DNA from 4 places in the Coprobacillus sp. AF33-1AC genome. Region 2 is predicted to be linked to each of the others. Evidence: riboswitches for the same ligand, from Rfam matches in the RefSeq annotation. Region 2 holds a riboswitch; each other region holds the start of a gene.

Region 1 (8,353 bases), on a different contig from region 2:
CTAAAGCATCAGTTAAACCTTGTTTATTAGATAATCCCATATACTTATGTATAGTATTTTTTCTTAAATCAGTATCAATTAATAAAACCTTATTATACTTTGTCGCAAAGATATAAGCTAAATTAATAGATAATGTTGTTTTTGCTTCTCCTGATTGAGTAGAAGTAATACATATAGATTGAATATCTCGATCAACAGTAGAAAACTCTATATTTGTACGAATATGACGAAAGATTTCAGCATAGTCAAATTGACTATGTTTTCTTTGTTTATCAAGAATATTTAATGTTCTTCTTTTATTCACTCTTGCCATTGTTATCTCCTTTTAAATAGTTTTTTAAATAAAGACTGTTTTACTTCAATTGGTTCTACTTCTTCATTATTAATAATATGAAGAGGATTTTCATACATTAATGTATGAATTGTTTCATAATTATATTTCTTCACTAATAAATTAAAGACTTGTTGTAAACAAGGACTACGATGACCATCACAGCGATGAGTATCACTAGCGATAACATGTATACATCCTGCATCAAGTAATTGATAAGCAAACTTTTGCGCATGTTTACCATGATAACCTAGAAAGCTTGTCGCATTGACTTGGATAACATAACCACAATCAATGAAATCTTCTATTCTTTCTAAATCTAATTCATCTTTAAAGTATCTTTCTACATGAGCAATAATCGGTGTATAGCCTTTTAACTGAATTTCATATAAATAATCTTCTACTTCATTTTCATTCCCTAATTCATTTCTGACATCGAATTCAACTAATAAATAATCAGTATTTTCAATAAGAATATATAAATCATTTTCTAGCGCTTCTAGATAATCATGATTTAAAAATAATTCACATCCAGCTAAAACTTCTATACCATAGTTTTGTGCCAATAACTTTAAGTCTTCAATTCTTTTTTTGATTTGTTTAAGGTCTTCTTCATTTTGGTTACCTGGAACAACATGGGGTGTCGCTACGATTGTTGAGATACGATTTTCTTTTGCTTTTTCTAAAGCAATCTTGGCATCTTCTAATGAAGGCATCCCATCATCTATTTGCCAGGCATAATGACCATGGATATCGATAAAAGCCATTATTTATCCTCGAAGTAAGGAATAACACCAAGATTAGGAATACCTAAATAATTTTCAGCGTCTTCCTTAGTATGAATACGATTATCTAACATAAAACGGATAAAGATAATACCAATACTTACAATTAAACCAACTAAACCACCAATCACTAAGTTTTTAGTTAAACTTGGTGATACAGGTGTTGTTTGAAGTTTTGCTTCATCAACAGTCGTAATGTTATTAATATTTAATGTATCTTTAACTTCTTGAGTAAAAACACTGACTGTTGTATCAACGATCTTTTTAGATAATTGAGGATCATTCGTTGTAGCTGAAATAGAAATGATTTGCGTATCTGATTCATTAGAAACTGCAAGGGCTGATGAAACGACACCAGTATCGACTTTTAATTCTTGAGCGACTTTACTTTGAATACTGTTTCCATTTAATAAAGCTACATAGTTATTAGTCATTAAATTGTTAGATGTGATTTGTGAATAATCAACAACCCCTTCATTAACTTGAGGTTTAGGGAATATTCTTGCTGAAGAAGAATATTTCTTTTCAACAAAGAAAATAGTAAAGACCCCAACTAAAATGGCACATACTAATGTAGAGATAATGATAATATGTAAGTGACTTTTTAATACTTCAAACAGTTCACCTAAATTTATTTCAATGTCTTCATTTTGAATTTCTTGATTTTCTGTCATTATAGGACTCCTTTTATATATATATTACTTATAAATGAATAATTACGTCATGTTACATTATTATATAAAAGTAAGCAAAAATCAACATATTTATCCATTTTAAAGTTGATAACTTGCATAGATTAGTATATACTTTTGTATACAAAAAGATAGGCAAGTCTATTGAAAGATAGTACACGCAAAGCTAGAGGGTCTAAGCACGAAGATGTATGACAGCCAGTTGCATTTGTTAGTCTATCTTTTGATAGGCTTATTTTTGTAGAATATACCAAATTATGACATAATACTTGTTTATTTATCATATATAGATATAATAGGCATGATTATAAATGAACATTACGTCAATTGTTATTTATAAGGGGAGGGTAAATAATGACCAAGGAGAAAAGTCAGTTGCTTTTAAGAAGAGTATGTTTAATCGCATTTGATACAATAAGTATTATCATATCATTTTTCCTATCATCATTTATAGCCTACAATGGTCAGATTGAATTAAGCTTTTTAAAAAATACTTATTTAGTGTTAAGTATTTTATTAGTATTGAGCTTAGTTTTTTTTACCCATATGAAGCTATATGTGAGCTTATGGCGTTATGCTTCTGTCAATGAATTATTAAATGTCATCATCTCAGCGATGATGAGTTCAATTATTTATTGTGCTTTATGCATTATTCTTAATTTAAATCCACCAATTAGTACTATGTTTCTTTATTTATTAATACTGTTACTATTAATTGGAGGATCACGATTTGGTTATCGTTTTTTAAGATTATATGCTGGAAGACATGGTTTGTTTGGAAGAAGTGATGAAAACTGTAAACGAGTTATGATTGTGGGTGCTGGTAGTGCTGGTGAAAAGATTTTAAGGGAAACACTGGTTACTCCTAAAATTAATAAACAAGTGGTTTGTTTTATTGATGATGATCATACAAAACATAATCGAAGAATTCATAATATTCCTATCGTAGGGGATCGTTATGATATTGTAAAAAAAGCAATTGAATATAAAATTGATGAAATCTATGTTGCTTTACCATCAATTGATGATAAGCAAGTTTCAGAAGTCCTTAACATCTGTAAAGAAACCCGATGTAAACTAAAGAAATTACCAGGTATGTATCAGTTCTTAAATGATGAAATCATTTTAGAAAAACTAAAAGATGTAGAAGTACAAGATTTATTAGGTAGAGATCCAATCAAAGTCAATCTTGAAGAAATTATGGGCTATGTAAAAGATAAAGTTGTCATGGTTACTGGTGGTGGCGGTTCAATCGGTAGTGAATTATGTCGTCAAATAGCTAAGAGTGAACCTAAACAACTGATTATTGTCGATATCTATGAAAACAATGCTTATGATATTCAATTGGAGTTACAAAGAAAATATCCTGAACTTCATTTAGAAACAATGATAGCTTCAGTAAGAGACGCTAATAAAATTAGAGATTTATTTGCTTATTATCGTCCTGATATTGTTTATCATGCAGCTGCTCATAAACATGTTCCTTTAATGGAAGATGCACCTCATGAAGCGATTAAAAATAATGTCTTTGGTACTTTAAATGTAGCCAAAGCAGCAGATCATTATGGAGTAAAAAGATTTATTTTGATTTCTACTGATAAGGCAGTCAATCCAACGAATATCATGGGAGCATCAAAAAGACTATGTGAAATGATTGTTCAATCATTTGACAAAAAATCAAAAACAGAATTTGTAGCTGTTCGTTTTGGAAATGTATTAGGATCTAATGGATCAGTCATTCCATTATTTAAAAAACAAATTAAAAATGGAGGACCAATTACTATTACCCATCCTGATATTATTCGTTATTTCATGACCATTCCTGAAGCCGTATCTTTAGTATTACAAGCAGGAGCGTACGGACATGGTGGTGAAATCTTTGTCTTAGATATGGGTAAACCAGTTAAAATCTTAGACATGGCTAGAAACTTAATTAAATTATCAGGGTTAGAACCTGATGTCGATATTGAAATTAAGTTTATCGGGTTAAGACCTGGAGAAAAGTTATATGAAGAAATGTTGATGAAAGAAGAAGGTATGCAAACGACACCTAATAAGATGATTCATATTGGTAAACCAATAGAATTATCAGATAACTTCTTTAATCAATTAGACAATCTTTATCAATTAGCCTATGATGAAGATAGTGATATAAGAAAAGCAGTACATGAAATCGTAGATACATATCATTACGATGAAAAAACAACACATGGAGTGAAAGTCGCAGTTTAAAAAAGATAAAGAAAAGTAATCGTCGCAGGGTCGCGTTACTTACATTTATCGGTTATACATAGCCTAGTCGAATAACGATACGTTATTCGATGGGCGAAGCGTATCTAAAAGGAGGAAAAAGCATGTTTGATAATTGGTATGTCGTTCAAGTTAGATCAGGTAAAGAAGATGAAATCGTGAAAGCCTGTCATTTATTAGTTGATCGTAGTATTCTTCAAGAATGCTTTATTCCTAGATGTAAGAAAAAAAAGAAGTTTAGAGGAACTTGGAAAATCGTCGATGAAATCTTATTTAAAGGGTATATCTTTATGATTAGTGATCGTATTGAAGATTTATATACGGAACTAAAAAGAATACCCGATTTAACCAAGCTACTTGGTAATGATGGAAAAGATATCTTTCCCATCTATCCCCAAGAAGCTAAGTTTCTTACACGTTTTTCAGATATAAATCATGTGGTAGAATTTTCTAAAGGAATGATTATTGGTGATCAAATCACCATCATCGAAGGACCTTTACAAGGTTTAGAAGGAAAGATTACAAAGATAGATCGACATAAGCGTATCGCTTATATCGATTTAGAATTATTAGGTAAAATTAATCGGGTTCAAGTAGGACTTGAAATTATTAGTAAAAACTAAGAGATATAACATAACGTATGTAAAGACTATCTTCATAGTCTTTTTATTATACATAACTTATGTTATGTCTTTTAAGATAAAGAGATGGAGGGGTAAAATGAAAGATAAAAGAAATATACCATTTTCACCACCAGATATGAGTGAAGATGAAATTAATGAAGTAGCAGATACTTTAAGAAATGGGTGGATTACAACTGGTCCAAAAGTTAAAAAATTTGAAAGACAAATCGCAAATTATGTAGGTGTTAATAAAGCAGTATGTTTAAATTCACAAACCGCTTGTGCGGAAATGGCCCTAAGAGTACTTGGAGTAGGACCTGGAGACGAAGTCATTGTTCCTGCCTATACTTATACAGCGAGTGCTGCAGTTGTATGTCATGTGGGTGCTAAATTAGTATTAGTTGATGTACAAAAAGATAATTTAGAAATGGATTATGACGCATTAGAAAAAGCAATTACAGAAAATACAAAAGTTATTATTCCAGTTGATTTAGGTGGAGTACCTTGTGATTATGATAGAATTTTTGAAATTGTAGAAAAGAAAAAATACTTATTTAAACCAAATAATGAGATACAAGAAGCAATGGGAAGAATTTCCGTTAATGCTGATACAGCACATGCTTTTGGTGCTTCATGGCATGGTAAAATGTGTGGATCTATCGCTGATTTTAGTTCATTTAGTTTTCATGCAGTTAAGAACTTAACAACTGCGGAAGGTGGAGCGCTTACTTGGAGAACGATTGAAGGAATAGATGATGAAGATATCTATAAACAACTTCAATTGTTATCATTACACGGACAATCAAAAGATGCTCTAGCTAAAACAAAATTAGGATCATGGGAATATGATGTTGTGGCTCCATTGTATAAATGTAATATGACAGATATTATGGGTGGTATTGGTTTAGCACAAATGAGAAGATATCCAACAATGCTTAAAAGAAGAAAAGAAATTATTGAAAGATATAATGAAGCTTTTATTCCTTTAGGAATTGAAGTATTAAATCATTATGACGAAAATCATCAATCAAGTGGACATCTTTATATTACAAGAGTTTCAAACATCACTGGTGATCAAAGAAATGATATTATTACAAAAATGGCTGAAAGAGGAATTGCATGTAATGTCCATTACAAACCATTACCAATGCTTACAGCATATAAAAACTTAGGTTTTGATATAAAGGATTATCCAAATGCTTATAATCAATTTATTAATGAAATTACATTACCACTTCATACAAAATTAAGTGATGAAGATGTAAATTATATTATTGATAATTATAAAAAAATAATAAAAGAAGTATTTGAGGTGTAGCATACATGTATAAAAAATATGTTAAGAGAATAATAGATATTATAATTGGTCTTTGTGCTTTACCATTTGTCATAATAGTTGTTCTTTTTTGTGGAACGATAATTTATTTTTCAGATAAAGGTCCAATATTTTATAATTCGATTCGTCTTGGAAAAGATGGAAAACCATATAAAATGTTCAAATTAAGGTCAATGAAAGTAAATGCCCCTGATATTCGAAATACAGATGGATCAACGTTTAATGGGGATGATGATCCTAGAGTTACGAATATTGGACATTTTATGCGAAAAACTAGTTTAGACGAATTTCCACAGTTTTTAAATGTATTACTTGGCAATATGAGTATTATTGGTCCGAGACCAACAGTTCCTATTGAAGGATTAAATTTTCAAGAATTATCAGATATAGAAAAAAAACATTATATGGTTAAACCTGGAATTACAGGTTATAGTCAAGCATATTTTAGAAATTCTATTAATCAGGATGAAAAATTTGTAAACGATGCTTATTATGCAGATAATATTTCATTTTTTTTGGATATAAAAGTATTTTTAAAGACTATACAATCTGTAGTTGGACGAAAAAATATATACAATAAATAGTATTGAGAATAAGAAGGAAATAAATTATGAGAAAAAAAATATTAGCAATTATCGGGGCTGGTGAAGCGGCTTTTCCAATAATAGATAAAGCAAAAGAATTAGATATCTTGACAATTGGATTTGGAGAAAAAAATTCACTTGCTAGAAACAGGGTTGATTTTTTTATTGAAAAATCAATTTTTGATATTGCAGGAATTGTTGATGAATGTAGAAAACACAATGTGAATGGAGTGATTGCTTCAAGTGAAATTACCACTGAAAGTGCAGCGATTATTGCTGATGAACTGCAACTTCCAGGTAATGATATAAAAAATGGCTTTTTTGCGAGAAATAAATATTTAATGCGTGAACGTGTAAAAACCATTTCATCAATAAATCAGCCAAAATACTATATTTATGACGGAAATCCTGTAGAAAAATTTCCAGTAATGGTTAAAGCTGTAGATGCTTGTGGGAAAAAGGGAATTAAATTGGTGAAAAATGAGGTTGAATTCGAAGATGCGATAAAGTTATCTGCACAGATATCTTCTAATGGAGAAGTGTTAATAGAAGAATATCTAGATGGTGGAAAAGAATATTCAATTGAATGTATTGCATCAAATAGGGATTGCTTTATTATACAGGTGACTGAAAAAATAACATCTGGAGAACCATATTTTACTGAAATTGCTCATCACCAACCTGCTGATTTGAGTGATGAGATTAGGAAGAAAATAGAAGTAGCAACTAAAAATACACTTGAGGTCCTAGGAATTAAGTGTGGAATGGCTCATATGGAAATAAAAATTATTGATAACCAAATCTATTTTATTGAAGTTGGCGCAAGAGCTGGAGGGGATCACATTGCTGATGTTCTAACAGTGAATAGTACAAATTATGATTACTACAAGGCTGCAATAGATTGTTGTTTCGATTGTTTAGAAAAAAAAGAAATAAAAAATATTGCTTATACTGGTATTTATTTTCATTGTAAAGAAAACGAACATCTTAAAAGATTGTTTGCTGATGCGAATAAAGCGGATTGGTGTATAGTTAATACTGTCGAAAATGATTGTTTTTTGGATGCAAAGGGAAATGTTGAGGCTTCAAATTCGGGATATATTATATATAAATCAGATCATAGAATTACTTTAAAGGATACTTCTATTATGAATTTGCGAGCTGAAAGAATTAATGAGTATGAAAATGCATTTGATTTGATATGGAATCATAATAAAGAAATAGGTAGAACTCTTTCTGATGATGAACTTAAAAAAGGAATTGAGAAATTTTTGAACTTTGGAAATGTAATTTCAATTGTAGATGACAATCGCATAGTTGCATTTCTAATGCTATATTGTAACAATATAGAAACTTTAGAAGCATATATTTGCAATGTTTATGTTTTGAATGAATATAGGGGATTAGGTTTATCAAAAAAAGTATTAGAAAAAGCAATTAGCGTTTGCAAAAGTAAACATTTTACAACTATAAAATTGCATGTTGCTAAAGATAATATTACGGCTATAAATTTATATGAACAATACGGTTTTTTGGCGACTGGTAATAATAAAGAAAATGATAATGAACTACAAATGGAAATGGTTAAGTTTCTAGGATAAGAGGATGTACTATGAAAAAAATTATGATTATAGGTGCTAGTATCTTACAGCTTTCGGCTATTAAAAAAGCAAAGGAAATGGGGCTTAAAGTTATTGTAGTGGATATGAATCCAGATGCAATTGGTTTTAAAGTTCCAGGAGTAATTAAAGA
Region 2 (8,353 bases):
AAACATTAGAAAATGGTGAAACAAGACAAGTTATGAAATTACACCCAGCAGTTGCACCATATAAAGTTGCTGTTTTACCACTTACTAAAAAACAAAGTGATAAGGCTGAAGAAGTTTATGCAATGTTAGCTAAACATTTTTCAGTTGAATATGATGTGTCTGGACAAATTGGGAAACGTTATCGTAGACAAGATGCCATTGGTACACCATATTGTGTTACTGTTGACTTTGATAGTTATGATGATCAAGCTGTAACAGTACGTGATCGTGATACAATGGAACAAATCCGTTTACCAATAGATCAATTAGTAGATTATATCAGCGATAAGATTGCATTTTAAAAAAGGAGGCAATCATGCCAAGACTCACACCTGAAAAGATCAATGAAATTAGAAGTAGCGTAGATATTGTTGATGTGATTGGAAATTATTTACCATTAGAAAGAAAAGGACGTAATTATATGGCAGTATGTCCTTTTCATAATGATACACATCCTTCAATGTCGATTTCTCCTGAAAAACAAATTTATAAATGTTTTGTTTGTCATCACGGAGGTAATGTTTTTACTTTCTTAAAGGATTATTTGAAAATATCATATATTGAAGCAGTGAAAATGGTCGCTGAAATGGGACATGTTGATATTCATGAATTTGATTTTCCTGAAAAAAAAGTACAGGTTGACAAAGAAAAAGAGCCGTTTTATTTAATGCATGAAGAAGCAAATAAAATTTATCGTCATTATTTAAATACTAAGTTAGCTATTGGCGCAAATGATTATTTAAATGATCGACAGATGACACAAGATATTATTGATTATTTTGAAATTGGTTATGCACCTGATAAAAATATCTTATTAAATGCTTTTGAAAAATTAGGTTATAACAAAATGCAGGCTTTTGCTTCAGGCTTAGTGATTGAATCAAATCAAGGTTATGATCGTTATCATGATCGAATTATGTTTCCTCTCCATAATAGTGATGGGAGAATTGTTGGATTTAGTGGGCGTATATATAAACAAAATAATCACGAATCTAAATATATGAATTCACCTGAATCTAAAATATTTATTAAAGGTGAAACTTTATATAATTATCATCGTGTAAAAGAAGCGGTTCGTGAAGAAAATGCAATTATTGTTTTAGAAGGATTTATGGATGTCATAGCGTTGTATAAAATAGGTATTAAAAATGCTGTGGCTATTATGGGAACGGCACTTACAAAAGGACATCTTCATCTTTTAAGACGTTATACAAAAAATATCATATTATGTTTGGATGGTGATCGTGCTGGAAAAAGTGCAATGATGAAATGCATTGACGAACTTATTCCTGCTGGTTTTCAAGTATCGGTAGTTGCTATTCCTGATAATAAAGATCCAGATGAATATATTAAAGATAAAGGAAAAGAAGAATTTATTCATTTATTGAAAAATCCATTGTCTGCAGTTTCTTTTAAAATGAATTATTTTTATGAAGATATGAATAAAGATAATTATGAAGATAGAAGAAAGTATTTGCAGACAATGGTTGAAATTATCGCTAGAATTGATGATTTTGTTGATCGTGATTATTATGTGGGTCAATTAGAAAATAAATCTGGATTTTCTAAAGAGATAATTTATAATTTACTAAATCAACAGCATCATGAAGAAATACCGCAACATCAAGAAATACAACATATTTCTTATAAGCAAACTCAAAAAATGGTAGATAAGTACCAAAAAGCAGAACGGGATTTATTGTATTATATGATGTTGGATAAAAAATATGCAGCAATGTATGAAGCAAAGGCAGGATTTATGTTTGATCATATTAATCGAATTATTGCTTCTTACATTATTGATTATTATCGGCAACATCAATTTATGCAAATTGCTGACTTAATCAGTAGTATTGATGATGATCAAATTGTGCAAACTATTATTGATATTGCTTCTTTAAATTTACCTAGAGAAAGTAATAATCAGGCAATTGAAGATTATATATTAATGATTAAAGAAAGAGCAAAGATAGAAAGAAAAGAAGAATTAACAAGATCATTAGTGGAGACTTATGATCCTAAACAAAAAGCACAAATTTTGGCTGAAATTATAGCTTTAACAGAAAAGGAGTAGTATATGGCAAAGAAAAAAGTACAAGCAGTATCATTTGATGATTTAGAAAAAATTGTTTTATCAGAAGCAAAAAAGAATAGCAATGTTTTAACTCAAGAACAAATTGATGAGTATTTATCTACATATGATTTAAGTGATGAAATGGCTGAGCAACTTATAGAGTTTATAGGAAATCAAAATATTCAAATATCTGATGATGGATTAGATGCTTTAGATGTTGATGATTCAACATTACTGTCAGATGTTCCAGATATTACTGATGATGACTTAGCTGTTGATGATATCAAAGATGATGAGCCTGATTTAGATTTTGATGGTGATTTTGATATGATGACTGGAGATACGCTTCATATGTATCAAGTTGCTGATGAAGATAAAGAAAGCGAACATACACAACTTGGAAGTAATGTCAAAATTAATGATCCAGTTAAAATGTATTTAAAAGAAATCGGACGTGTAGAATTACTTTCACATGATCAAGAAATTGATCTTGCTAAACGTATTTTAGATGGTGATGAAGAAGCAAAAAAAGAACTTGCTGCAGCTAACTTAAGATTAGTTGTATCGATTGCAAAAAGATATGTTGGACGTGGAATGTTATTTTTGGATTTAATTCAAGAAGGAAATATGGGATTGATTAAAGCTGTTGAAAAATTTGATTATACTAAAGGGTTTAAATTTTCAACATATGCAACTTGGTGGATTAGACAGGCAATTACGCGTGCAATTGCAGACCAAGCTCGTACAATTCGTATTCCAGTACATATGGTTGAAACAATTAATAAATTAACTCGTATCCAAAGACAATTAATTCAGGAGTTAGGACGTGAGCCTACAGCAGAAGAAATTGCAGAAAAAATGGATGGTTTAACACCTGAAAAAGTACGTGAAATTCAAAAAATATCTTTAGAACCTGTATCATTAGAAACACCTATTGGGGAAGAAGATGATTCTCATTTAGGAGATTTCATTGAAGATGAAGGCGCTATGTCGCCTGATGATTATGCGGCTAATGAATTATTGAAAGATGAGTTAAATGAAGTATTATTAGAATTGACTGATCGTGAAGAAAAAGTTTTACGCTTAAGATTTGGATTAGATGATGGACGCACACGTACATTAGAAGAAGTAGGTAAAGAATTTAATGTTACTCGTGAACGTATTCGTCAAATTGAAGCTAAAGCGTTACGCAAATTAAAACACCCATCTCGTTCTAAAAGATTAAAAGATTTCTTAGATCGTTAATGATGAAATTATCTAAAAGATTACAGCTTATAGCTGATATGATTAGTCAATATAAACAAGGAAGTAAGATTGCTGATATAGGGACCGATCATGCTTATTTACCATGTTATTTGGTTGAAAATAATATAGTAAGTCATAGTTACGCATGTGATGTAGCACAAGGACCCTATGAATCATCACTTTCAACTATTAAACAATGTGGTATGCAAACGCAAGTTACTGCACTGTTAGGAAATGGATTAGAGCCTATTCTTGATAAAAAAGTAGATATGATAAGTATTGCAGGAATGGGATCTTATCTTATTGTTGATATTTTAAATCAACATCTTGATTATCTTAATCAAGTCAATGTTTTATTTTTACAGCCCAATGCGAATGCTGATTATTTAAGAAAGTATTTGTTTAGTCATAATTTTGGTATGATTGATGAAAAATTAATTAAAGATGGACATCATACTTATGAAGTTATGGTTGTACGAAAACTACAAAGAAAAGATATTTATTATAATGAGTTAGATGAAGAATTTGGTCCAATTTTAAGAAGAGAACAAACATCGTTATTTAAAGAAAAATGGAACAATCAGTATTGTACTTATAAAAATATTGTTAAAGATTTACCAAACAATCATCCTAGAACGAAAGAGTTAAATCATAAAATAGAAATGATAGAGGAAGTTTTAAATGAAAGCAAATAAGATAATGGAATATTTAGAAGGCTACTTTCCTTTATCCTTACAAATGGATTTTGATAGATGCGGATTACAAATAGGAAATAAACAAACAGAAGTGAACAAGGTATATATTGCCCTAAACGCAGATAATGAAACATTACAACACTGTATTGATGAACAATGTCAAATGCTCATTACTCACCATCCATTTTTACTAGAAGAATTAGTTAATATAGACTTGGAAAATCATCAAGGAAAATTTATAGAAAATGCAATAAAAAATAATATTGTTGTTTATAGTTTGCATACTTGTCTAGATCGAGGAAAAAATCATATTTCGATGAATGATTGGCTAATTAATCAATTACCAGTTGAAAATGTACAATGTTATGATCGTCATGAAATTGGTAAAAAGGCAATTTTAAAAGAACCTATGAAGGCGAAAGATTTTGTAGACTATATTAAAGATGTATATCATTTATCATATGTAAGATGTTCAAATAATGAAGATAAAATGATTCAAAGTATTGCTATATGTGGCGGAAGTGCAGCAGATGATTTAGAAGTCCTTGCTGGAGAGGTTGATTGTTTTATTACTGGTGATAGTAAGTATCGCCACGCTAAGTATGCTATTGATCATGATATATTTTTGATTGATGCAAACCATCATTTAGAGGTTATTTTTGAAGAAGAATTGGCTAAATTACTAAAAGAATTACCTCTTGAAGTAGATGTTCATCATAGTTTAGATTATTTTAAATATAAATAGAGACTGCTAATTAGTTTCTATTTTTTTGTTTGATATATTATTGTATATATTTTATAATACATGTAGGTAAATATTGGCAAAACTATTGAAAAATAGTGACGCAAAGCTACAGAGCTGAACCATAGAGAAGCTGGCTGAGTTGCATTTATTGTAAGTCGGTTTTCTATGGTTTTTTATTTGGAGGAAAGGTTATGTTTAAGAAGTTTATAATTTGTGTTGTGGTAATGACGATGATAGTACCACTTTTTCAATTACAAGTAAGGGCTAATGATAGTATGTCATTGCCAGTACAGTTTTTCGATTATGATGCAGATGGACTGTTTTACGAGTATGCACTTTATAATGGGATGGATACATTTGGGTTAGGAACTTCAAATAATGAAGATGTTACAAAAGGTTTAGTTGAAAAGACGCTAGGTAAAGATGGAAATCCTGTTTATAAAAGAAGTGCCATTGAAAGTGCAGCAAGCACAATTCATGAGAATCTTATAAATTTAAAAGATGATCAAAATTTAAATAAATATGATATTTTTAAAAAATTTTCCAATTATTCGAATGCGAGTGGTTCTGTACATACTAGTCTTTCTGGTAGTGATACAAAACCATTTTATAAAAATTGGAAACTTGAAAATATAGATGGATCTGGTGATGGAGAATATTTACATTCTGGTAATGGAGTCGTATGGCAACAGGAAACGGATGGTGTTCTTAATTATGGTGTCAATGATCATTTGATTAAGGAAATTAACGTAGTTCCTAATACGGAATATAAATTTCATTATTGGATAACAGAAAAAGCAGGCGCAAGTAATGAATTGAAATACCGTGTATTAGATAAAAATGGTAAGGTTTTACTTGATAATAATCCTATTGATACAGTATTTAAATCTTCAACAGATACTATTACGATAGATATTTATCGAGTTGGTCAAACAAAGGATGTCCTTAAATTTTCTAATGTGTACTTAATTAGAGATGATAACACATTTACAGAAAATTATTTAGGTAATATCGAATCATCTTCAACAAGTAATTTCATTGATAAAGGATGGAAATCTCAATTATATAATCAAGCATCTAAAGAGAATGGAAAAATAGTAGATGGTAAAAATTATTGGCAACAAAAGGGTGATGGTATTATTTGTTTAAATGATTCTGCTATCTGTTTTGATACTGATATACCAACGAATCAATATATAAAATTTAATTATTGGTTAGATGAACAAAGTAACAATGGTAGTTTATCAATTGATATATTAGATGAAAATAATCATCTATTAGTAAGTAAAGAAGTAGATAAAAACGGAGGATGGCAAACATTTTTATTAGATATTCCTTCGGGACAAGGTAATATTAAAGTAAGAATTAATGGTCAAGGTGTATCTCCAAGAATGGCTGCACTATCAGTCACTCCAATGGGACAAGTTCTTCCATTAGGACAATATCAAGAAACATTAAATAAATATAACAATAATCAATTAAATGTTATCGATGATTGTAAAACATGTATGGACTATGCTTTTTTACGATTAACAAATTTCTACAATACTCATTTTTATTTGAATAAAATAGATACAACTTATTCAAAAATGATTTTAAATAAGACAGTTAATAATGGTAGAGAAGAGTATCTATTTGATTCATCAAAGCCTATTACCTACAAAAATGGTGAGTTCTATAATGATGGAAATGGTATTTTAGAGAGTGGCTTTTTCCCACTTGATTATCTATCAAATAGTGAAAAACATAGTGATGGGCAAGTTGACCACAATTTTCATTTTGGTATGAAAGTAGATGGTGAATTCATTTATAAACAAAGTTCAAAACAGTTTTTTGAATTTACAGGAGATGATGATGTTTATGTCTTTATAAATGGTCATCTTGTTGCTGATTTAGGTGGAGCACATAAAGCTGCCAATACAATAGTTAACATTGAAGATTTTGCTAAAGAACAGGGTATAAAAAATGGTGAAAAGTGTCATCTACAATTTTTCTATTTAGAAAGGCATACTACAGCGAGTAACTGCAAAATCCAGACCAATTTAAATATAGGAAAACGTGTTGAATATAAATTTGAAAGTGGTACACCAAACATGACACTTCCTAATAGCATATATGAATATGTTCCTATAGATGAAAAAGAATACTATTATGGACAACAAGTAAGTATCGATTTACAAAATAGAAAATTCAAAGATATTCGTGATGATACAAATAAAGGAGTATGGCGTTTTATTGGATGGGATCATAATAGCAAAATTATGTCAAATGATGCATTGCAATTTGTTGGTAAATGGGTTTTTATATCAGATGAAGAGTTACAAAAACAAATTCAAATTGTTTCAGATACTCATTCAAATCAAAATAAAAAAACGCAAATCAATACAGGTGATCAAACTCAAATAGTTCTATATTGTATTATTGCTGTTATAGCGTTATTGGGAATTGTTATCATTATAAAAAAAGCACATAAATAAAAAGTATTGAAATTATTTCAATACTTTTTTAAATAAGTGAATGTTTTTTCATTGTATTATATATACCATTATCAGCAATATCTTCGCAAATTTCATCAGCAATATCTTTTAATCCTTGCTTTGCATTGCCAACAGCTACACCATGATGAACAAATTGTAACATATCTATATCGTTCAATCCATCACCAAAAGCATAGGTGTTGTTGATGTCTATCTTTAAGTGATTAATAACTGCTTGAATTGCACTTGCTTTGTTAACACCAGCAACAGATAGTTCACCACTGTCCTCTCCAAATGAAGGTACTGTACAATGAATGACTTGAAAAGCATCATCGAAGTTCTCTTTTATTGTTGAAAAAGGAATATTTGGATTTTCAAGAAAACATATTTTATTAACATCACTTCGATACATTGAATAGCCTTCTTTTAATGAATTAATAAAATGGCTTGGTTTTTCTTTTTTCATTTTTTTGGCATTTTCATCATTTTCTAAATCGCCATAAGTAATATATTCAAGACGTGGGATAAGATGTTTACTAGCAAATAATCCACCATTACTTTCTAAATAATAGTCATAATGATTTTCTTCAAAAAAATCAACCACTCTTTTTACATCAGCATCACTGACTTTATTATGATATAGCATTTTATCACCGATTAAAACAAAACCACCACCTGCGCCAATGATACCATCAAATCTAATATCTAAAATGTGATCAAAAATTTCTGGTAAACTTCTTCCGGTACATAAAAAGCATAAATTGCCTTTTTTACGCGTTTCTTGTATTGCTTTGATTGTTGATGCAGGAACATATTCTTGGGAAGGTCTTACATCTACTAAGGTTCCATCAACATCGAAAAAGATAATATTTTTTTTCATAGTTACCTCCTGATCGTATTATAGCAAACCTTTGTTTTGTAACTATAGATTTTCAGTATTTGTAATTCTTTATTATTAAGAGTAGAATAGGCACATGGAGGTGGAAAAAGATGAAAGTAAAAATAACGGATTTAATACATGGCTCTGTTGGAAAATCAATTTTTTATTTTTCAATTCCTTTATTAATTGGAAATTTAT
Region 3 (8,353 bases), on a different contig from region 2:
CAGATATATCTAATGGAATTGATGAGTCAAGACTTGGTAAATTAACAACACTAGGAGAAATTTATCGTAATAATGGTAACCCAACTGGTTATACAGTAGCAAAAATAGATGGATCAGATATTATGACTGTTGCTGATGAATATGTAGATGACTATGTTAATGTTACAGTTCATCCTAATGCTGCTAGTCAACAAGTTCAAAAAGTCAAACTAGGAGATAAATTAGGACAATTAGCTGATCCTAGTGAAAGAGAAGGTTATACATTTAAAGGTTGGTATAAAGATCAAGATGGTAATGATGCATTTGATATTAATGAATCCATTGATTATGATATTGATATTTATGCTAAATATGTAAAATTAGTAACTGTTGATATCAATGGTGATAAAAAAATTGTTGAAGAAGGAACAACTATTGATAAACCAAATGATGCATTTAAAGAAGGATTTAAATTTAAAGGTTGGTATGTTGATGAAGATCATACTCAAGAATTTGACTTCAGCAAACCAATTACAAGTGATACAAAAATTTATCCATATTTTGTTTCAGTGCATACTGTAACAATGAATGGACAAACTATTGAAGTAGAAGATGGACAAAAGGTTGCACAACCAACAGATCCAACAAAAGAAGGATATGTATTTAAAGGTTGGTACACTGATACATCTTATACAACTCCATTCGATTTCGATGCTCCAATAACAAGTTCAGTTACTGTTTATCCTCATTTTGTACGTTTATGTACAGTAATAATTGATGGACAAGAACAAGTTGTTGAAGCTGGAACAACAATTAGCCAACCAACAGATCCTACAAAAGAAGGATATGTCTTTGATGGATGGTACACAGATGGACAATTCAAAAATAAATTTGATTTTACTAAAACTATTACATCAGATATTCATTTATATCCTCATTTCTTAAAAGTTTGTACTGTAACAATTAATGGTCAAACGCAAACTGTAGTAGAAGGAAATACAATTAATAAGCCAGCTGATCCAACAAAAGATGGATATATCTTTGATGGATGGTACACTGACGAACAATACACTCAAAAATTTGATTTTACACAAGGTGTAAAAAATAATGTTGAGTTATATGCACATTTCTTGAAAATCTACACAGTAACCATTAATAGGCAACAACAAACTGTTACAGAAGGATCAAAACTAGCTAAACCTGCAGATCCAACAAAAGAAGGATTCGTATTTAAAGGTTGGTATAGTGATGTAAATTATCAAAATGCTTTTGATTTTAATCAACCAGTTAATGGTGATGTAACACTTTATGCATTATTTGTTGAAGCTGATTCTTCAAATAATGGTAGTGGTAATCAACAAACATCAAATAATAATGGTTCATCAAATAGTAATCAATCAAATACTACAACTACTAAAAAAGCATCTAAAGCTAAAAAAGCTACTAAAAAATCTGTTAAAACAGGTGATGATACAATGATGATGACTTATGTATTTGGATTATTTGGCGCTATTTTAGGACTTACATTATTAAAAAGAAAATATGAATAAAATATAGATAAGGAGGAAAGTATGGAATTATTAGAACGTATGAGAGAAATCAGCGGAGGTTTATATATATCTGATTTATGTGGTAATTTCTATATGACAAATAATCAAGTAAATGAATTAAAACAAATTGATTCTAATGATTATTCTATTCATGAATGGAATGATGCGGCGCAATATATTAGTGGATCAAATATTTGTTTTCAAGATATTAATGACGCTAAATCTTTTATATGTACTCTTTTCTCTTTAAATAAAAAATTTTATTAAAATAATCTAAAGGTGTCTAGTCGACACCTTTTTTGTTACAACAAATGAAACATGTTACACGATAAAGCGTTTTCATTCTTTCTTTTACAAATAAAGTATATTATATAAATGTAATTTATTTGGCAAAACTATTGAAAAATAGTGACGCAAAGCTACAGGGCTTAACCGTAAGGAATGCTGGCTGAGTTGCATAGAGCGATGAAGCGGATGACTACGGTTTTTTTATTGAGGAGGAGAAAAGAAAAATGAAAAGAGGAAAGAAAACATTACCTTATGCATTAGTATTATCAATGGCATTTTCAATGGTGCCTGCTCCTGTTTATGCTAGTGAAAATGATATAATGAATTTACCTGTACAATTATATGATTTTGATGCTGATGGGTTATTTTATGAGTATGCATTAGGATTAGGAATGGATACGCTAGGTTTAAAAGAATCAAATAATGGAGAAGTTACTCAAGGATTAGTAGAGTCAGTACTAGGGAAAGATGGTAATCCGGTATATAAGAAAAACTCGATTGTTTCAGCTGCTGCTACTATTCAAAGAAACGTTAAAGATGATGCAAATTTAAGAAAGTTTGCTATATATAACACTTTAGTTAGTAAAATGCAATCAAGTGGGTCTACGTATTCTGATATTTTAAATAAAAAAGATGATCATTATTTTTATGATAGCTGGCATATGGATTCAAGCAAAAATGTTAAGACAGAGGATGGACTCATTTATGAAGGTAGTAAGGATTTAGTCTGGCAACATGAAGGCGATGGAGTCATTAATAAAGGGTTTAATGATCATTTAACAAATATAGTCAATGTTGAAAAGAATACAGATTATAATTTTGGTTATTGGCGTACAAATGAAAATATCAAGTATCAAATTAAGACATTAGATGGACAAGTTCTATTGGATAATAATGCAACACAATTTAATACTGGTAATCATGACCAAGTTATTATTGATATTTATAGAGATGATGATGGAAAAGATGATTTAAAGTTTTCTATTGCTAAATTAACAAATACTAAAACAAACATAACATCAGAAAATTATTTGGGAGAAGGTGGTAAAACATTTATCTCTGAAAATTGGAAATCTGCTAATTATGATCAATATACTAAAGCGGGTGGTCAGCTATACAATGGTAAAGTTTATTTTCAACAAGTAGGTGATGGTGTAGGATGTTTAACCGATGCTTCTATTACATACCAAACAGATATTTTGCCTAATCAAAACATTATATTAAGTTATTGGCTAGGTGATAATGGGTTTAAAGCAGATGGAATGAGTATTGATATTTTAGATGATAATGGAATTTTGACTACAGTAAATTTAGAGGATATAAGTGGTAGTCATGAACAAAATATATCCGTTCCTCAGGGTACTGGAACAATCAAACTAAGAATTAATGGTAAAGCAGGATCAAGAATCGCAGCGCTAAGTGTTCATCCTGAAAACAGCCTTTCATTACCATTGGGTGATTATGATGAAACAGAAACAAAATATAATCAAGGACAATTAAATAGTGTAGATGATTGTCTTACATGTATGGATTATGCCTATTTAAGATTAAAGAATTTCTTTAATCAAGATTTCAGTTTAAATAAAAAAGCTGATAAATATAATCAAATGGTTTTAAAAAATACAGGAAGTGGAAACCAAGCTCAATATACATTTGATGCTGGGATAAAAACTAAATATGATGGAAATAAGTTCTATAATGATGATAGCGGAAATGAATCCCATGGTTTCTTCCCATTAGATTATTTGGACGGTGAAAAATTTAGTGATAATAATGTAACTGATCCACAAAATCATAATTATAATTTTGGAATGAAAGTACAGGGAGACTTTATTTATAAAAAAGGAGCTAATCAGTATTTTAATTTCAGAGGTGACGATGATGTTTATGTTTTCATTAATGGAAAGTTGGCAGCTGATTTAGGGGGAGCTCATTACTCATCAGATATTGAATTAAACGTAGATGAGTTTGCTCAAGCGAATGGTATTTTAAATGGACAAAAATGTGAATTTTCATTATTCTACTTAGAGCGTCATACTTCAGCGAGCAACTGTTATATTAGTACTAATTTAAATATTGGTAAGCATGCTGAATATAAATTTAAAAGTGGTACAGAAGGTGTCGAGTTACCTGAAGCACTTAAAGAATTGGTACCAGTTGATGAAGATGAATACTATAAAGATGATATAGTAGCTAATAGTGAGTATAATAAGAAGTATGATGAATATACAGATGAAGATAACGATGGTGTTTGGAAATTTCAATCATGGGATAATGAATCACAAATTATCCAGAATGATAGTATTACATTTACAGGAACATGGAATTTTATACCAAATCAATATAAAGTAAGCTATGAATTTGAAAGTGGAACAAAAGGAAAAGAGTTACCAGAAGCAGTAAAAGATTTAAAACCAACTGATACAAACAAATATCTAAATCAATCAGAAATCACTGCAAAGGTACCTACACTAACAAAAGTAGAAGATACTGACTTAGATGGTACATGGGTATTTAAAGGATATAATGGTGAAGGAAAAGCAACTGTAAATAAAGCTAATGTTACATTTACAGGAACATGGGAATTTATTCCTAATGTTTACCACGCAGAGTATGAATTTAAAAGTGGAACAGAAGGGAAAAACTTACCAGAGGCCATTAATCAATATTTACCAACAGATAACGAAGATTACGTGAAGGGTGCACATGTTGATGCAAAGGAACCATCAAGCAATGTCTATGAAGAAAATGGGGAGACATGGCAATTTATTTCATGGGATAAACAAAGTGATACCATTAGTAATGGAAATGTGAAATTCGTTGGAATATGGCAGTTAGTTAGCGTTGGACATAAAGCTAACTATACATTTATAAGTGGAACAGAAGGAAAAGAATTACCAAAAGCGATTAATTCTTACTTGCCAACAGATAATACACTTTATAAAAATGGAAGTATTGTTAAAGCATTGGATCTACAAGAAAGTCAATATGTAGATAGTATAAATGATGGAACATGGAAATTTAAGTCATGGAATCATAAATCACAAGAAATGACTAACGCTGGTATCACATTTATAGGCTCATGGGAATTTACATCAAATCAATATAATGTAAGTTATGAATTTGAAAGTGGAACAAAAGGAAAAGAGTTACCACAATCTGTTAAAGATCTAAAACCAACTGATACAAATAAATATCTAAATAAAGCAGAAGTGACAGCTCAATCACCAAGACAAGTAGAAGTAGAAGATACAGATTTAGATGGTACATGGGTATTTAAAGGATACAATGGTGAAGGAAAAGCAACAGTAAATAAAGGCGATGTAACATTTACAGGAACATGGGAATTTGTAGCTAATACTCATAAAGTAAAATATAGCTTTGAAAGTGAAGATGGAAGTGAATTACCAGAAGCGATTAAAAACCTAATTCCAACAGATGGCCAAAATTACATAACAGGAACAACAGTAAAAGCTCAAGCATTAACACAAACAAGTTATGAAGATGAAACAAGAGATGGAACTTGGACATTTGTTAAATGGGATAAAGAACAAAAAACAGTTAATAAAGCAGATGTAAACTTTAAAGGTGTATGGAAATTTGAATCACACAAATATGGTGTAACATATAAATTTGCAAGTAAAACAGAAGGCTTGCAGTTACCAAACGATATTATTCAATACTTACCAACAGATGAAACATTATATGTAAAAGATAAAAATGTAGCAGCATTAGCACCGAGCCAAACAACATATAAAGATGATGTTAATGATGGAACATGGACTTTTGATAAATGGGATGATCAAGCAAAGAATATGCAAAAAGGGGGCATCACATTTACTGGTTCATGGGAATTTACACCAAATCAATATAATGTAAGTTATGAATTTGAAAGTGGAACAAAAGGAAAAGAGTTACCACAATCTGTTAAAGATCTAAAACCAACTGATACAAATAAATATCTAAATAAAGCAGAAGTGACAGCTCAATCACCAAGACAAGTAGAAGTAGAAGATACAGATTTAGATGGAAAGTGGGTATTTAAAGGATACAATGGTGAAAGAAAAGCAACAGTAAATAAAGATAATGTTATATTTACAGGAACATGGGAATTTGTAGCTAATATTCATAAAGTAAAATATAGCTTTGAAAGCGAAGATGGAAGTGAATTACCAGATATTATTAAAAATTTACTTCCACAAGACGATCAAGAGTATACATCAGGTACAGAAGTAGATGTTAAGGAATTAACACAAACTAAGATTAATGATGAAGAAAATGACGGAACATGGACATTTGAATCATGGGACAAAAATCAAGATACAGTAAATAATTTCGATGTAGAATTTAAAGGAGTATGGAAGTTTACACCAAATGTGTATAATGTAAAATATATATTTGTAAGTAAAGATGGAAAACAATTACCAGATAAAGTAAAAGTCTTGCTTCCAACAGATAATCAAGAATATATTAATCAAGATAAAGTGACTGTTAAATCTTTAAAAGATAATGTGACTAAAGTGTATACAGATGATGGTGTATGGGTTTTTGAAGGATTTGATGATGATGAAAAGGAAATTAATAAAGCAGATGTTGAATTTACAGGAACATGGACGTTTGTAAAAAAACAAGATCAATCAAGTTCTGGAGGAAATAATCAACAATCTTCTTCAAATAATGGCGGAGCAAATCAAAATGGGCAGCAGACTTACAATGAAAAATTAAATCATCATAAACAAAGAGGAAATCATGTTGTTACTGGTGATATGACACCAATCATGTATTATTGTTCAATGTTATTTGTTTCAATATGTGGTTTATTTACAGCGTTGAAAAAGAAAATGAAATAATAAAGTCAATTTTAAGAAGGATTCAATCTATTAAGGTTGAATTCTTTTTATTTTCAAGTTAATGTTGCTTGAATTTCAAGTAATGACTTTATATCATTAAAGATGATACATGGAAAAGGAGAATTATATGTTAAGAAAAGATTTTTTATGGGGAGGAGCTGTTACAGCTCATCAAAGTGAAGGTGGTTATTTAGAAGGAGGTAAAGTTCCTGCAGTTTGTGATTTGACAGTATCAGGAAAGTTTTCTGATTTTAAAGATGGGATTGATAGTTATCATCGTTATCAAGAAGACTTTGATTTATATAAGGAATTAGGATTTAATGCTTATCGTTTTTCTTTTGATTGGTCTAGATTAATGAGTGATGAAGAAACTTATAATGAAGCAGGATTTGATTTTTATGATCATTTTATTGATGGATTGATAGAAAGGGGAATAGAACCTATTCCTACACTTTACCATTTTGAAATGCCTGTATTTTTATATGAAAAATATAATGGTTTTGCTAGTAGAAAGGTTGTTGATATCTTTGTTGAACTATGTAAAAAATTAGTAGATCGTTATAGTCATAAAGTGAAATATTGGATTATCTTTAATGAACAAAATGGTATCTTACAAAAAGGTCCAAAAATGTTCTTTGGTGCTGTTTGTCCTGAAGATGAAAATCCAATAAGATTTGATAATCAAATTATGCATAATACTTTAATTGCTCACAGTTTGGTTAATGAATATATTCATGAAAAGGGTGGACTTGTTTTAGGAATGGCAACAATTGTTCAAAGTTATCCAGAAACTTGTCATCCTTTAGATACATTAGAATCTATGAAAGCACAAAGTGAAGCCTTTGTTTTCTTAGATGTATTTGCTAGAGGACATTATAATTCTTATTATTTAGCTAATATGAAAAATGAAGGAACAATGCCTGATATGGAAGAAAATGATTTTGATATTTTAAAGAAAGGGAAAACAGATGCTTTAGCTATTAGTTATTATATGTCTACGATCAGTCATTATGGACAAGAGAGTTTAACTAATATTGAAGATGTAGTGATTAAAAAGAATCCTTATTTAGAAATGTCTGAATTTGGTTGGACGATAGATCCAATTGGTTTACGTATTACTTTAAGACAGTTATATGATCGTTATGAAATGCCTATTTATATTGTTGAAAATGGATATGGTTATGATGATCAAATAGTTGATGGTCAAATCAATGATGATTATCGTATAGATTATATGAGAAAGCATCTTGAACAAATGAAGATAGCGGTAAGTGAAGGAGTCGATTGTCGCGGTTATTTATCGTGGGGACCAATAGATATCTTAAGTAGTCGTGCACAAATGAAGAAAAGATATGGTTTTGTATATGTAAATAGGGACAATGATGATTTAAAGGATATGAAAAGAATTAAAAAGAAATCATTTGAATGGTATAAAAAAGTCATTGCCAGTAATGGAGAAGATTTATAAAAAGGAGATATAAGAAAATGAAAGTGACAATGAAAGATATTGCTAAAAAATTAAATATATCAATTAATGCTGTGTCCATAGCGTTAAATGAAAAACCGGGTGTGAGTGATGCCATGCGTTTAGAAATATTAAAAACAGCAGATGAAATGGGATATATTAATGAAAAACATCATTATCTTTCTGTCTTTTCTAAAACAAATATCTGTATTTTAATGCAA
Region 4 (8,353 bases), on a different contig from region 2:
AGAAAGAACGTCATCAAGTTCTTTCTGTTATCACAACATTACTTATTATTATTTCTGCAATCTTAATGGCTGTCTTGTTTAATCCAAATGGAGATCCAAGTCGTGTTTATTATGGATTAGATACAAGATGTTTTTCATTATTAGTAGGAGCGTTACTCGCTATCATTGTAGAAAGTGATATCAAGATAGGTTTAACTAAACCAGCAAATGATATTATTGGAATCATTTCATTAGTATGTGTATGTATAATTGTAACAAAAGTAGCCGGATATGATGCTTTTCTATATAAGGGAGGATATCTTCTAACTTCTATTCTTACAGCATTTGTGATCTTATCGATCTTAAGAAAACAAAGTATGCTATCTAAGTTTTTATCAATACCGGTTATTGATTGGTTAGGAAAACTATCATATAGTATCTACTTATGGCATTATCCGATTATTATTTTAATTAGTGGCGGACAAAGTGCTTCTCTTTCAATTATGTTATTAGAAGTTACTTTGACATTAGTGGCTTCAGTATTATCATATTATTTAGTAGAAACACCAATAAGAAGAGGTATCTTATCTAAGACAATAAAGATGTTAAAAGACAAGATTCAAAAAGATCAAAGGGTCATCAAAAAAGGAATCACGATTGCCTCTGTTTGTTTAGCGTTAGTTGTTACGAGTACGTTATGTGTAGCCTTTGTTCCTAAAGAAAATATGTCAGATGATATCGTTCAAGAATCATCAAACAAAGTCGTAAAGAAAGACATCAAGAAACCTGAAACAACACCATCTACAACCAATAGTCAAGATAGTCAATATGTAGATTTATCTAATGGTCAAGAAATTATCAATAACTTAGATGTTTTTGTTATTGGTGATTCGATTGTAAGTGGATCTTTTGCTAAGTTCCAAGAGACATTCCCTCATTTAAAACTAAGTAGTAAAGAATCAAGACAAGCTAATTTAAGTATTTCTATTTTAACTTCAGCATTAAATGAAGAAGGATGGAATGGGGATAGTTTAATCTTTGCTTTAGGAACAAATGGTCCATTATATGACTATTTACCTAAAGTAAGAGAACTCTTACCACAAGATAAAACGATGTTTGTTATTTCTTTACATGCACCTTATACTCAGTGGCAAGATGATAATAATCAAAAAATAGAAGAATTCTGTAAAAATACAGATAATGTTTATTTGATTGATTGGGCTCAATATTGTAAAGGACATAATGATTGGTTTGAAAAAGATCAAACTCATCCTAATAAACTTGGGGGAACTGAACAATTCTTAAATTGTATTAAAGAAAGTATTATTAAAGCATATCAAAAAGATAAAATTAAACTCACTAAAAAATCATAAGAGGTTTCAAATAACCTCTTATTTTATATAATGAGATAGAGGTAACAATATGAATTACGAATTAGAAGTTGTTGATACAAAAGAATATGAAAGTGCTAAAATATATCATCTTTATTTACCGCATTATCATTATATGAAACAACACTTTCATCATAATGTAGAATTAGTCTATTTAATACAAGGAAGCTTTATGGGTTATATAAATGGTAAGGCTTATCATGTGTGTGAAAATGAACTCTTTTTAGTCAATACAAATGAAATTCATTACTTTGAGATGCTGGAAGATTGTCAAATGATCACAATCCTTATCTCTTATGATGCTTTAAAACAATATGAACCTCAAATAGATAACTATTATTTTGATATTCACTTATCTTTAGATAGACAACAAGAATTAAAAGAAATAATTCAGACTATGGATCAATATCGTAAAAGTCAAGATCACTATAAATATCTTAAAGTTATTGAATACTTACATCGTATTTATTATCTATTATTAACTGATTATAAAATAAAAAGAACAACCCCTTTATTAACTAATACGCATCGTATTCAAAATATCTTAGAATACATCGAATTACATTACGGGCAATCATTAAGTATTTCATTATTAGCCCAAGAATTTCATCATTCACCTAACTATTTATGTCGTTATTTTAAAAAGATGTGTGGCATGACTGTTTTACAATATATTAAAACGGTTCAACTTAATCATGCTTATATTGATGTGTGTAGCACAGATTTATCTATTGCGACTATTAGTCATCGTCATGGTTTTGTTGACAGTAAATCATTTATCAAAGCTTTTAAACAAAAATATGGAAAAACACCGGGAACTTATCGAAAGGATAATAAATGCCTATAAGATAGGTCCTTTTTGGGTATAAAAGATAAAATAAAAAGATAAAATGTTAGATGAAAGAGGTGGAATATGAAAACATGGTGGAAAGAGAGCGTTATTTATCAAATTTATCCTAAAAGCTTCTATGATAGTAATGGGGATGGAATTGGTGATTTAAAAGGAATTATATTAAAGTTAGATTATTTAAAAGAATTAGGAATAGATATTATTTGGTTATCACCTGTCTATGCTTCACCACAAGTTGATAATGGTTATGATATTAGTGATTATCAGGCAATCTCTAAAGAATATGGAACAATGGAAGATTTTGATTGTTTATTAAAAGAAGCACATCAAAGAGGAATCAAGGTTGTGATGGATTTAGTTGTTAATCATACCTCCAATCAACATCCTTGGTTTATTGAAAGCAGAAAAAGCAAAGATAATCCTTATCGTGATTACTATATTTGGAAAGAAGGCAAGAATCATCAAGCACCTAATAACTGGGAATCAGTCTTTTCCGGTTCTTCGTGGCAATACGATAAGCAAACGGATATGTATTACTTGCATCTTTATTCTGATAAACAACCGGATTTAAATTGGGAAAATGAAGATGTAAGAAATGATATTTATAAGATGATGAGATGGTGGTTAGATAAAGGTATTGATGGTTTTAGAATGGATGTCATTAATAAATTAAGTAAAGTACAAACATTCCAAGATGTTTTTCCACAAACTAAAAAATATATGAGACCATCAAAATATGTCAGTAATGGACCAAGAATTCATGAATTCTTAAAAGAGATGAATCAAAAAGCATTATCTCATTATGATGTCATGACAGTTGGGGAAATTACTTCGTGTACTATTGAACAAGCTAAACAATATACAGGAGAAAATGAGCATGAATTAAGCATGTTATTTCAATTTGAACATACTGATGTTGATGCGGGTCCTTATGGTAAATGGACACCGGTTCCTTTAGATTTAGTAAAACTAAAGAAGATTCTTACAAAATGGCAATATGGTTTACAAGAAGAAGGATGGAATAGTTTATTTTGGGATAATCATGATCAACCTAGAGTCTTATCAAGATTTGGTAATTTAGATTATATGCAAGACTCAGCTAAAATGTTAGCTACGACTTTACACTTTTTAAAAGGGACACCTTATATTTATCAAGGTGAAGAAATAGGCATGACAAATTATCCTTTTACCTCTTTAGATGAAGTCAGAGATGTTGAAGTATTCAATGCTTACCAAGATTTAGTTAAAGATAAAAAAGCATTAACGCATGAACAAATGATGAAAGGAATCTGTGCAAGTAGTCGTGATAACGCAAGAACACCAATGCAATGGAATAATGAAAACAATGCTGGTTTTACAACCGGTAATCCCTGGATCAATGTTAATCCAAACTATAAAACCATTAATGTTCACCAACAATTATTAGATCCTAATTCTATCTTTCATTATTATCAAAAATTAATTCAGTTAAGACATCAAATGCCAATCATTGTTTATGGTACATATGAATTATTAGAAGAAAATCATCCTGATTTATATATTTATACCAGAACATATCAAGATGAAAAATTATTAGTTATTAATAATTTTTCTAGTCATGAATATGACTATGAATTAAAAGAATTTAGGTATAGTCAGTTATTAATTTCTAATGATCAATGTGATAAAATACACGATATTTTACATATCAAACCTTATGGCTGTTACGCCTTGTTACAAAAGATGTAACATATCTCTTAAAAATTGTTTATTTTTTAAAACATATCATTATATTTAAAGTTGTAATAGATAGGCAAAACTATTGAAAAATAGTGACGCAAAGCTATAGGGGCTTTAAACTGCCAGCCAGCTGCACTCAGTTCATTTGATTGCATTTGGCTTTTATTTTACATAAATGATGGAAGAGGATATCTATGAAGAAAAGATGTAAATTTATATTATGCTTCATGGTTTGTTTAAGCATGTTAATGGGTATGTTACCTACAACAGCTTATGCAGATAATTCAGCAGTTGTGATTTCATCTGCGCAATTACTAGAAAATAACGGATCAGTATATGGAAATGGTATCCTTACTGGTACAACAGATAATGGTACTGAAGAAATGGATGATAAATGTTAGAATAGAGCTGATGATACTAATCGAGGGTATGATAACTCGAATGCAAATGATATTGTTCGTTCATTTGATGTCATTACTTATAATATTAATACAGGAGTAAATAACTTAGGTGGAAAAGCACATAAAATAGGATTTATTGTTGAGATACCTAATGATCAAGCTCTAGATGTAACTTCAATTAATGGAGAACTTATTTCAGAAAAAGAAGAAAATGATAAAAAATATATAATTTTCAATGGGATGTAGAAGCTAACCAATCTGCAGGATCTATTGAACATGGTTTTATAATAAATGTTGGTAACAAGCATCAAGGAGATGTTATTGAACCAAAGGTTACAGTTTACGTTGATGATGAAGCTAACAGTAAAACTGTAGCAATGCAACCAGTTACTGTTACCTCAGCCCCAATGTATAATATTGTATTAAAAAAAGGAAATTTCCAAAATACGTTTAATATTTATGATTTTGGAGCAAAAGACAAAACAGCCTATAAAGAAAATGCAGCAGCTTATAAAGATAGTGATTACAAAGTTACTGGTTTTAGACAAGTTTTTGGTTTTGCTTTAGAAATTAAAAAGCCGGGAAATGGAATCAAAGGTGTTGAATTACCAGATCCTAGTCAATATTTTACTTTTGATATCAATTTATCAGATTATAAGGTAAATGGAGAATCAGCTAATGATACGGGATTTGTACCTCTTTTATATTATTGTGGAGCTAATAACGCAGGTGGAGCGCAAGTTAATGGCATCCCATTTACAGATAGTAGTGCGTCAGGTAAAACACCTCAACCAGAAAAATATTGTGATAATAGTGGGGAATATACAATAACTCAAGAAGGATCAACTTTACATGTTAAAGTAAAAAATTATAGTGTAGATTATAAAAAATTTCCTCAAAAAGATGCATATGGAAATATTTCTTATTGGGATGGAAAACAAGTAGAAATGATGAAAGATGGATTTTTTTCATCATACCAATTCCAAGTAGTTTATCCTTATAAAAATGCAAATGGGGATACTTTAATGAGTCAATTTGGTGTAGACCAAATTAGTGCTAATGCATCTGTAACAGTAAATAATATGCACGCAGTATCAGAAACAAATACTACATCTGATCAAGAAACAATCCCATTATATAACAGTGATGGTACTTTATATGAAAATACAGATAATAAAGCAAGTGAAACATTCACAAAAAATAATAAAGGGACACGTGACCATGCTATTATTTATTCAAATAGAGATTCAGCAAATTGGAATAATGGTTATACTGATGGTTCAGGAAATAAAGATGATGATATTGCAACTGTAGGAGCTAAAGATCTTGCATTTACGGCTACTTATAGTCAAACTAATGTAGGTGAAGCAGACGAATCAAGTCAAGTGCCATTAGGAATTGAACAAATGGTACTCTTTGATCGAAATGCCATAGAATTAAAAAAAGATATGAATGTTAACTTATCGAATAAGGAAGGCTATGAAGCTGAATATTTATATCTACATCATAAAGATGGACAAGGTTTAACTGCAGAATCAATGCGTAGTGCACAGTTAAGTGATTTTAATATAACAGATGATTCAACCGATTGCGATGGTGTTGTTGTTCGTTATCGTGGATGCTATACAAATAAAGAAAGTACAAATTTAAATCAAATGACAAGATTCTTCTGTAATGTTAAACCTAATTATGACTTGTCAGATCATGTTTATATGATTACTGCTGTAACGAATACATGGGATGCAAGAGATTTAACAGATGAAGAAAAAGCACAAATATTAGCTGATACACATAAAACAAGTATTAATAACATTACAAGAGCAGAATATAGTAAATGGATAAAAGATCATCCAGAAGTTAACTTATTTGATCATGCACACACACAAGCGGCAATAGATCATAGAGATTACTATACTGTTCCTGAATATGTTAATAAAAAGTATAATCCAGATTCAACAACACATAAGTTTAGTAGGAATAGTGCTGATGCTTTATATTTAGTTCCTTATACAGTATCTATTCAAAAGAAAGTAGCACAAAAAGAAAACGATAAAATTAAAACAAGTTATAATGTAAGTAAAAAAGAAAGATACGTTGATTATGTTGTTGCAAGCCAAATTACTTTTGCGAATAATGGTAACACCAGATAAGGATGCAAAAACAACAGTTTATTATACAGATACTTTACCTAAAGGTCTTACTTACGTTGATAGTACATTGTATTTAGGCGGAACTTATAAGTCAAAAGATAAAGATAAAGGTACAGTAACTGGAGGAACAAAAAATTGAGCCAACGGAAGTTACAAAAAATGAAAACGGGACAACAACATTAAAATGGGAAGTTCCTAATGTTTCATTAAGCGAAACTCAATTACCTCAAATTCATTATTCATGTAAAATTGGTGATGATGAAAATCCAGAAAATGATGTTAATGATCAAGTTGCATTAAAGAATAATATTGGAATTCAAACAACTGAAGATCAAAGAGAACTTACATCAGCTAATGATAATATTGCTTCTACTTCAATTACAGTTGTAAAAGATAAAGAATATTATTTAACAAAAAGTGGAAAACAAACACTAGAATTAAATGATACAGCTTATTTCGATTTAACAATTACAAATAATAGTTCAAGTAATCAAGAAAATTTATTTGTTGTCGATACAATGCCACAAGATGGTATTAATGGAACTGTGATGAAAGGACAATATAAAATTTCTAAAGTCACAATTAACAAAAAACTATTAAAAAATGATAATGATTTTAAACTTTATTATACAAGCGACAGTGAATATAAAGGGAAAAAAGCTGGTGAAATTACCAAAGATGATTTAAATAAAACAGATACTGAAGGCAATAAAGTTTGGAAAGAAGCTACACAAACAGATGAAGGTGAAGATGTAAAATTTACAGGAACTGGACTTATTGGTTCATGGCCAGCAGCAATTGTTTATGTTGATGATAATTTGAAAAAAGACACGATTGCAAAGATAAAACTTGAATATAATGCAAAGGTTGCTGAAGGTGATAAGCTATCTAATAGTTTATCAGCACCAGGAAATGAAGGTAGTACGTTAAATGATGAAACACAAGTTAAGATTTATAAACGTACATTAGAAGGAACTGTTTGGGTTGATAAAGACAAAGATGGTAAGTTGGGTACATCTGATGATGAAACACTATTTAAAGGTGCAAAAGTTACATTATTAAAGAAAGATGCAGATGGCAATTATGTACCATTTGATGCCTATGAAGAAATAACAGTTGATAAAGGTGGTAAAGTTACAACAGTAAAACATCCTACAACAGTAAATACTGATGAAAATGGTCATTATAAATTTGAAGGATTACCTGAAGGTGAATTCAAAGTTATCTTTGAATCAGGTGATAATAGTATTGAAGACTATAATGTAACTGATTTTGATCAAGGTAACAAAGAACAAAGTTCTAAAGTAGATACAGGTCATGTTGATAAAAACGGACGTAAATTACAATCAGGAACAATTACAGAAATTACAATGCCATCTATAAAAGAGATGGAATCACAAGGTAAAACAACTTATAATTTACCAGATCAAAACTTAGGTTTAATTGAACAAAAAGTAGATGTCCCTGTATCAAAAACATGGGATGATGCTGATAACCAAGATGGTATGAGATCAGATAGCATTACTGTTCGTTTATATGCAGATGGTGTACAAACTGATAAAACAGAAGTGTTGTCATCAGCAAATGAATGGAAAGCAAAATTTACAGATTTACCTCAATATAAAGACGATGAAGGTAATGAAATAAAATATACAGTTGAAGAAGAAAAGGTTCCAGAAGGATATACTGCATCAATTAGTGGTGATGCAAAAAATGGATACAATATTACTAATACACATCAAACACAAACTGTAGATATTCCTGTAACAAAAGTATGGAATGATGACAATAACCGTGATGGATTACGTTCAAATGAAGTTATTGTTGAATTACTTGCTGATGGTAAAGAAACAGGAAAACAAG

What was found. Region 2 has a riboswitch for cyclic di-GMP ahead of DWZ53_RS04435 (fibro-slime domain-containing protein). Riboswitches for the same ligand answer to the same signal wherever they lie in the genome.
Region 1: another riboswitch for cyclic di-GMP. It lies ahead of DWZ53_RS01985 (nucleoside-diphosphate sugar epimerase/dehydratase); the one in region 2 lies ahead of DWZ53_RS04435 (fibro-slime domain-containing protein).
Region 3: another riboswitch for cyclic di-GMP. It lies ahead of DWZ53_RS09605 (SHIRT domain-containing protein); the one in region 2 lies ahead of DWZ53_RS04435 (fibro-slime domain-containing protein).
Region 4: another riboswitch for cyclic di-GMP. It lies ahead of DWZ53_RS01740 (hypothetical protein); the one in region 2 lies ahead of DWZ53_RS04435 (fibro-slime domain-containing protein).

Annotation. Positions count from the first base shown of each region.
Region 1 covers NZ_QRQB01000003.1:18,487-26,839, reverse strand. Annotated here, with positions in the region: gene DWZ53_RS02000 (CpsD/CapB family tyrosine-protein kinase) at 1-313, opposite strand, end outside; gene DWZ53_RS01995 (tyrosine-protein phosphatase) at 316-1,098, opposite strand; gene DWZ53_RS01990 (YveK family protein) at 1,098-1,790, opposite strand; cyclic di-GMP riboswitch class I at 1,933-2,018, shown strand; gene DWZ53_RS01985 (nucleoside-diphosphate sugar epimerase/dehydratase) at 2,163-4,040, shown strand; gene loaP (antiterminator LoaP) at 4,163-4,681, shown strand; gene DWZ53_RS01975 (DegT/DnrJ/EryC1/StrS aminotransferase family protein) at 4,779-5,999, shown strand; gene DWZ53_RS01970 (sugar transferase) at 6,005-6,601, shown strand; gene DWZ53_RS01965 (GNAT family N-acetyltransferase) at 6,628-8,202, shown strand; gene DWZ53_RS01960 (ATP-grasp domain-containing protein) at 8,214-8,353, shown strand, end outside.
Region 2 covers NZ_QRQB01000008.1:23,630-31,982, forward strand. Annotated here, with positions in the region: gene DWZ53_RS04410 (glycine--tRNA ligase) at 1-341, shown strand, start outside; gene dnaG (DNA primase) at 356-2,113, shown strand; gene rpoD (RNA polymerase sigma factor RpoD) at 2,117-3,358, shown strand; gene DWZ53_RS04425 (class I SAM-dependent methyltransferase) at 3,361-4,053, shown strand; gene DWZ53_RS04430 (Nif3-like dinuclear metal center hexameric protein) at 4,040-4,798, shown strand; cyclic di-GMP riboswitch class I at 4,864-4,945, shown strand; gene DWZ53_RS04435 (fibro-slime domain-containing protein) at 4,990-7,275, shown strand; gene DWZ53_RS04440 (Cof-type HAD-IIB family hydrolase) at 7,304-8,155, opposite strand; gene DWZ53_RS04445 (MATE family efflux transporter) at 8,266-8,353, shown strand, end outside.
Region 3 covers NZ_QRQB01000028.1:10,874-19,226, reverse strand. Annotated here, with positions in the region: gene DWZ53_RS11450 (InlB B-repeat-containing protein) at 1-1,529, shown strand, start outside; gene DWZ53_RS09610 (hypothetical protein) at 1,551-1,796, shown strand; cyclic di-GMP riboswitch class I at 1,908-1,990, shown strand; gene DWZ53_RS09605 (SHIRT domain-containing protein) at 2,042-6,667, shown strand; gene DWZ53_RS09600 (glycoside hydrolase family 1 protein) at 6,795-8,135, shown strand; gene DWZ53_RS09595 (LacI family DNA-binding transcriptional regulator) at 8,153-8,353, shown strand, end outside.
Region 4 covers NZ_QRQB01000002.1:100,792-109,144, reverse strand. Annotated here, with positions in the region: gene DWZ53_RS01755 (acyltransferase family protein) at 1-1,352, shown strand, start outside; gene DWZ53_RS01750 (AraC family transcriptional regulator) at 1,402-2,217, shown strand; gene DWZ53_RS01745 (alpha-glucosidase) at 2,284-3,948, shown strand; cyclic di-GMP riboswitch class I at 4,002-4,077, shown strand; gene DWZ53_RS01740 (hypothetical protein) at 4,134-4,340, shown strand; gene DWZ53_RS01735 (hypothetical protein) at 4,718-6,490, shown strand; gene DWZ53_RS01730 (hypothetical protein) at 6,474-6,629, shown strand; gene DWZ53_RS01725 (Cna B-type domain-containing protein) at 7,009-8,353, shown strand, end outside.